DNA from 3 places in the Hymenobacter qilianensis genome. Region 3 is predicted to be linked to each of the others. Evidence: riboswitches for the same ligand, from Rfam matches in the RefSeq annotation. Region 3 holds a riboswitch; each other region holds the start of a gene.
What was found. A riboswitch is a leader RNA that binds a small molecule or an ion and turns the genes downstream of it on or off. The one in region 3 is predicted to bind S-adenosylmethionine.
Positions count from the first base shown of each region.

Region 1: another riboswitch for S-adenosylmethionine. It lies ahead of IEW06_RS09785 (amino acid permease); the one in region 3 lies ahead of IEW06_RS06525 (ATP-grasp domain-containing protein).
Region 2: another riboswitch for S-adenosylmethionine. It lies ahead of IEW06_RS02875 (O-acetylhomoserine aminocarboxypropyltransferase/cysteine synthase family protein); the one in region 3 lies ahead of IEW06_RS06525 (ATP-grasp domain-containing protein).

Region 1 covers NZ_BMFN01000002.1:451,125-453,384, reverse strand. The annotation lists gene IEW06_RS09790 (EcsC family protein) at 1-587, shown strand, start outside; SAM riboswitch class I at 681-791, shown strand; gene IEW06_RS09785 (amino acid permease) at 1,140-2,260, shown strand, end outside.
Region 2 covers NZ_BMFN01000001.1:680,400-682,659, forward strand. The annotation lists gene IEW06_RS02870 (LysM peptidoglycan-binding domain-containing protein) at 1-230, shown strand, start outside; SAM riboswitch class I at 415-529, shown strand; gene IEW06_RS02875 (O-acetylhomoserine aminocarboxypropyltransferase/cysteine synthase family protein) at 909-2,260, shown strand, end outside.
Region 3 covers NZ_BMFN01000001.1:1,532,412-1,534,671, forward strand. The annotation lists gene IEW06_RS06525 (ATP-grasp domain-containing protein) at 1-1,021, opposite strand, end outside; SAM riboswitch class I at 1,183-1,274, opposite strand; gene IEW06_RS06530 (putative signal transducing protein) at 1,421-1,741, opposite strand; gene IEW06_RS06535 (MFS transporter small subunit) at 1,819-1,968, opposite strand; gene IEW06_RS06540 (L-lactate MFS transporter) at 2,008-2,260, opposite strand, start outside.

The sequences.
Region 1 (2,260 bases), on a different contig from region 3:
AGATGGTGCGCGGGGTGTTGTTTGGGTCTATGCACACTACGCGCCAGCCGCTGCTGGAAGCGCCGTGGGTGGCGCGCGAAACGACGGTCCGCACCCGCATCCGCTACTACCGCAACACGGCTTCGGCCGAAGGTGCCGTGACGGGGGCGGGGGGCTTTTTGCTGGGGTTGGCCGACTTTCCGCTGCTGCTGAGCCTCAAGCTCAAGCTGCTCTTCGACGTAGCCGCCCTCTACGGCCACGACGTGCGCGACTACACCGAGCGGCTTTATCTGCTGCACATTTTCCAGCTGGCCTTTTCCAGTCAGCACACCCGCAATGAGGTGTACCGCCGCATGGCCGATTGGGACACCTACCGCCACACCCTACCCACCGACGTGAACGAGTTTGACTGGCGCACCTTTCAGCAGGAGTACCGTGACTACATCGATTTGGCGAAGCTGGCCCAGCTAGTGCCGGTGATTGGGGCGGCAGTAGGGGCGGTGGCCAACTACCGACTTATCGAGCAGCTCGGCGAAACGGCCATGAACTGCTACCGAATGCGCCAGCTGGCAGCGGCGGGCACTATTTTGCCCCCCAGCGCTGGCTAAGTTGCGTTGCAGGAGAGAAAGAGTAGGTGCATTTGCAAGTACGCCCGGCCGGAGCCTACCTTTGCAGTCCAATTCTTTCTGATCAAAGGATTGTTTTTATACCGAGGCGTGGAGAGAAAGGCTCGACGAAACGCCGGCAACCCCCAACACAATTGGAACGGTGCCAACCGAGGTCAGCGCAAGTATCGACTGACTATATAAAAACAGCTTGCCGTGAACATTCACTTCCAATCCGCTCCCGTTTACTTCGCCACCACGCCGCCCCAACCGCTAAGTTGGGCTGCCTGTTCGAATATGGGTTGTTGCTGTTGTTGAGCGTTCGTCAATTTCCTCTTTTTCTTGGCTTTGCCTACCCGCGGCGGCAAGTAGTAGCTGCTGGGGGCATTTCTGCTCTGATTTCAGCCACCGCTTTGACTGAAGATCAGCTGGTAGTTTGATTGCTGAATCGGTGAAAACCGCTTTTGCTTTCGGTCTGACTGCTACGGCCGAGCTTATTTTCTCTTACCTCCTTTCTTTTTATTTACCACGAGGCGCGGCTTCGGGCTACCTTTTATGCTCAAAAAATCACTGGAATTGCTGCGGCAAGAGGCGGCCGAAACCGGCACACACACCCTTAAGCGCAGTCTGAGTGCCTTCAACCTGGTCGCCATCGGGGTAGGGGTTATAATAGGGGCGGGGCTCTTCTCCCTTACTGGCATTGCGGCTGCCAATCATACTGGGCCAGCTGTTACGCTCTCGTTTTTGGTGGCCGCTGTTGGCTGCGCTTTCTCGGCCTTGTGTTATGCGGAGTTCGCGTCCATGGTGCCCGTGGCTGGCTCGGCTTATACCTATTCCTACGCGACGCTGGGCGAGCTGTTTGCCTGGATTATCGGTTGGGATTTAGTGCTTGAATACTCAGTAGGTGCCGCTGCTGTGGCCATTAGCTGGTCGCAGTACCTGACGCGGTTTTTGGCCAAATACGACCTGCATATTCCCGCTCAGCTCGTTATGTCGCCCTTCGAGACCTCTACTTTGGCCGATGGCTCGGTGGTGCACGGGTTTGTCAATCTGCCCGCCATTCTGATCGTGCTGGCCATCACAGCCATCGTGATTCGGGGTACGCAGGGGTCGGCTTGGGTCAACGCGACCATTGTGGCCCTGAAGGTATCGGTGGTGCTAGTGTTCATTGCCCTGGGCTGGCAGTATATCGATCCGGCTAACTATCAGCCTTATATTCCGGCCAATACGGGCACCTTTGGCGAGTTCGGGTTGAGCGGAATTCTGCGCGGAGCCGGCGTGATATTCTTCGTCTTTATCGGCTTTGATATTGTGGCGACGATGGCGCAGGAAGCAAAAAAGCCCCAGCGTGATATGCCCATTGGTATCATTGGCTCCCTGCTGGTGTGTACTGTATTATTTGTGCTCTTCGGACACGTTATGACGGGTTTGGCCAACTATACGGAGTTTAAAAACAGCGCCGCGCCGGTAGCTATTGCCATCGAGAAAACGCCGTATGCTTGGCTGAGTCAAGCCATTATCGTCGCTATTCTGATTGGCTACACCTCCGTAATTCTGGTAGATTTGCTGGGCCAGTCGCGGGTGTTTTTCTCTATGTCGCGCGATGGGTTATTGCCCAAAATCTTCTCCGAGATTCACCCTCGCTTCCAAACGCCTTACAAATCAAATGTCCTGCT
Region 2 (2,260 bases), 850 kb from region 3:
AGAAGGCTAATACTGACTTCTTTGGCAACGCCAACCAGCCCGCTGCCCCTACGGCCGCTCAAGGCACGCAATACACAGTAGTTAGCGGCGATTCACTTTCTAAAATCGCGAAGAAGCACTACGGTGACGCCGCTAAGTGGCACCAGATTTATGACGCCAACAAGTCAACCATTGGTTCGAACCCCGATCATATCGAAGTAGGCCAGGTTTTGACCTTGCCCCAAGCTTAAGTACACCCGAGGCTAAATTGTAGTCAAAAAGCCCCCCAGCAAAATGTTGGGGGGCTTTTTTGCTTGTTACTCATTGAGTTAGCCTCCGTAAAAACTTTTTATTGCATTTGGCGTTCTCATTTCGAACTGTACATTTGCACTTACCAACCCGGTACTCCTCGTTATCGACGAGACAGTTTTTCAGATTTTATACAGAAGCGGCGAGAGAACAGGCTCCCTGACCCGCTGGCAACCTTCATTGTTTTGAAAGGTGCCAATTCCTGCCCGTTCGGCCATTTTGCCAGCGGGAGATATAAGCTGAGTGCCATGAAAAACACTGCTTTTTCCTTCTTACTTCACCCGTTTGTCCCGGCTGCTTCCTTGCGCCTTGGTTGGCTTGCGGGTTTCTGCGTTTTGCCCCCTGCCGTTGGCAGTTATGAGGCTACGCGAATGTGCTGTTGTTGCGCATGCTGTTGCTAAGCTGGCTTCCGGTTTAGACCCTTTCCTCTTTAGTCGTTTCAAAACCGTGTCGCACGCTGGGCTTTATGCTCGCTCCGACGGTAGGTTTTCGCCCGTCTCTGTCTAGCTCTTTTGGCTACGGAGCCCGCTCAGCTTGCCGCCTCCTGCGGCCCTGATGCGCCTAACTATCTGCATCTTCTCATCTCTTCCTAGTTCAAATAAAACTCAATCAGACTTACTATGTCCACGCAAAACCTGCACTTCGAAACGCTCCAACTACACGCTGGCCAGCAGCCCGATCCCACTACTGGCTCGCGCGCCGTTCCTCTCTACCAGACCACTTCTTACGTGTTTAAAAACGCTGAACACGGGGCTAATCTATTTGCCCTTAAGGAGTTCGGCAACATTTATACGCGCCTCATGAACCCCACCACCGATGTGTTTGAGCAACGGGTGGCAGCCTTGGAAGGTGGCGTGGCCGCGTTGGCTACCAGTTCGGGGCAGGCAGCCCAGTTTCTGGCGCTGAACAACATCCTACAGGGCGGCGATAACTTCGTGAGCACCCAGCACCTCTACGGTGGTACCTACAACCAATTCAAGGTGGCTTTCAAGCGCTTAGGTATCGAAGCCCGCTTTGCCGATGGCGACACCCCCGAAAGCTTTGAGGCACTGATCGACGACAACACCAAGGCGCTTTACCTCGAAACCATTGGCAATCCCAGCTTCAGCATCCCCGATTTTGAGCGCATTGCTGCCATTGCTGACAAGCACGACCTACCCCTCATCGTTGATAACACGTTCGGCGCGGGCGGTTACTTGTTTCGCCCCCTGGAGCACGGCGCGCACATCGTGGTAGAGTCGGCCACAAAATGGATTGGCGGCCACGGCACCAGCATTGGCGGCGTGATTGTGGACGGGGGCAAATACGACTTCGGCAACGGCAAGTTTCCGCAGTTTACGGAGCCATCAGAAGGCTACCACGGCCTCGTCTTCAACGATGTCTTCGGCAAAGGCGGACCGTTTGGCAACATTGCCTTTATCATTAGGGCACGGGTAGAAGGCCTGCGCGATTTTGGTCCTGCTATTAGCCCCTTCAACTCATTCCTGCTGTTGCAAGGCCTCGAAACCCTGTCGTTGCGCGTAGACCGGACGGTAGAAAATGCGCAAAAGCTGGCCGAATGGCTGGAACAGCATCCGCAGGTGGAAGCCGTAAATTACCCGGGCTTGAAAAGCAGCCGCTACCACACCTTAGCCCAGAAATACCTGAAGCGCGGCGCAGGTGGCGTACTGACTTTCAGCATAAAAGGCAGCAAAGAAACAGCCACGCACTTCATCGACAACTTAAAGCTGGTGAGTCATCTGGCTAACGTGGGCGATGCGAAAACGCTGATCATTCAGCCCGCTGCCACTACCCACCAGCAGCTCTCCGATCAGGAGCAAATAGCGGCTGGCGTGACGCCCACGCTGCTGCGCATTTCTCTGGGCTTGGAGCACATCGAAGACATCAAAGCTGACCTGCAGAACGCCTTCGACGCGGTAGCGGAAAAAGCCCCCCAGCGTCAGCAAAGCGAAAGCGACGCGCTCCCAGAGCC
Region 3 (2,260 bases):
GATACTCGATGCCACCCACGTCGATTTTGGCGGAAGCCACTATGCGCTCCACGGCCTCAATTATCTCATCGGGCGGCGTAGTAGCTTCCACCTGAATGCCTTTCTTGGGTGCTTCGGTCAGGCAGAAGTCGCCGGCCGTAGGCTCGTCGGGTATCTGGCAGATTTCGGCTGGGCAAAGGTTAAAGCTCTCGCCCGTCGTGTACACCTTCATGGCGTATAAAAACTTGCCATCCAGGGTTTCCACGCGGGTAATATGCCCCCCACGCGGCGTCACGTACTCCTGCACCAACGCCGTTTGGTCGATGCCCAGATCAATTTGATTCGCGTCCACGGCTGCTTGCAGGCCTTCGGGCGTATCGAAGCGAATAATGCCCGCGCCGCTGCCGCCAATGTTCACCTTCACCACAATAGGAAAGCGCAGCTGCTTAGCCGCATCCACGGCCCGCGAGGCGTGGTTTATCACGAACGACTTCGGGTAGCTCAGCCCCAATGACTCGAACAGGGAGAGTTGGCGCGCCTTATTCGTCTCAATAGCCGTAGCCGCCGAGCCGTTGATGATACGCACGCCCAGTCGCTCCAGGTGAGTAGCGAAGCCGGCGGTGTGAAAAATGCCTTGTCCGTGTCCGCGCAGATAAGCCGAAGAGCTCATCCGATTCACCACCAGGCTATAGCGGCTTTCCTTCTCGGCGGGGTCAAACAGGTGATGGGCAGCGTCAATCTTTTCGTAGGGCAAACCGCGGCGGTCCAGCTCCGCAAATAAGGGCTTAAACCATTCGGGGTGCTCATAATAAATGCCGATAGGCTTCTGTAAATCAGACATGTTAGGTGCTATAGTAAGTAAGTGAAAACATTGGAAATCGGCGCGTTGCCAACGGCAGTAAAAGCTGGGGGGCTTTTTTGCTGCATGAAACAGACCGAATAAGTTGGAGCGCCGCAGGGCCGTAGCCAGCAAGGCCTGAATAGCGGTAGCGAGGTGCTCGGCACTGGCGCCTACAAGGCGGAGCCGCGAAAACAGGAGCACCAGCCAGTCGCTAGAAAAGCGTCAGGCTAGGTTGCCGGCAGGAAAGGGAAGAGGGGAAATCAACAACAACCTTGTCCTACCGAGCGCATACAACAGCACGGTTGCGAAGCAACGAGGGACGGGGAGAAGGCGGAGGTGTTGAAAAAGTCCACGGTAACTTGTTTTTATATGGTCAGGACTTGGCACCGTTCCACGGGGAGTGGGGGTTGCCGGCGCTTCGCGGAGCCTGTCTCTCTGCGCCTCTGTATAAAAACAATCCTTTGATGGGAAAGAATTGGTAGTGCAAAGGTACTATCAGGATTTTTAATATCCCAAATCCGAGGTTGTACCCTAGTCGTTGATGAGGTGATTTTTAAAGAAGGGTCGTCGTTCTGGCCTGCAATTCCAGCAGAGCAAATACTACGAAAGCAGCCACGCCCGCAGCCGCGTAAGCAGGCTGCCGGATGAGTCGGAAGTCGCTTGAGTTGTGTCCAAATCGTCATCCTGCACGGCTGTCATCAAGGCGCTGTGCTCGGACAAAATCTGTTGCGCGGCTTCCAGATCCTGCTGGCGCACGTGCAGCCGTACGCCACCCGAAATAGGGCCGTAGGGCCGATTTTCGTTGCTGATAAAGCAGGCAATGCCAGCCGTTTCCAGCTGATTTTTGGCCAGGTGCGCCGAAATAGAATTAGCAAATGACTCCAGCAGCACCACCGTGCCATCAGTTGACTCAATGAACATAGAAAGTAGGATTTGAGCTAAAACACGAGAAGCACCCGATTAGGTGCTTCTCGTGGCAAAAAATATGCGTGGGGGGCTTATTTGAACAAGTCCAGCGCTTTGATAAACGTTTGGGAAACGCCCCACAGAAGCGGCACGCCGACATACAGCCAGGCCAATGCCGTTTGCAGGCCCGATGAAGGCGTAGCGGCGGGTTCGGGAACGGTAGGATTTATGCGATTGTCCATGCGAAGTTTTTTTGATGATGGCCGAAGCCGGTTCGAGCCCTAAGCAGCCACTTTTTTGGCAGCGGCTTCCTTGTAGTGATATTTCTCGTTTACGGCCTTCACCAGCATATTGGCAATCAGGCCAACTACCAGCACTCCGGCCATCACATAAAACACCGTTTGATACGCCTCAGCCCCGGTCAGCCCTTTGTCCTTCTGACTTTGGTGCAAGTAGTTAACAATCAGGGGTCCCAGAATGCCAGCCGTTGACCAAGCAGTGAGCAGGCGCCCGTGAATGGCCCCCACCTGCATA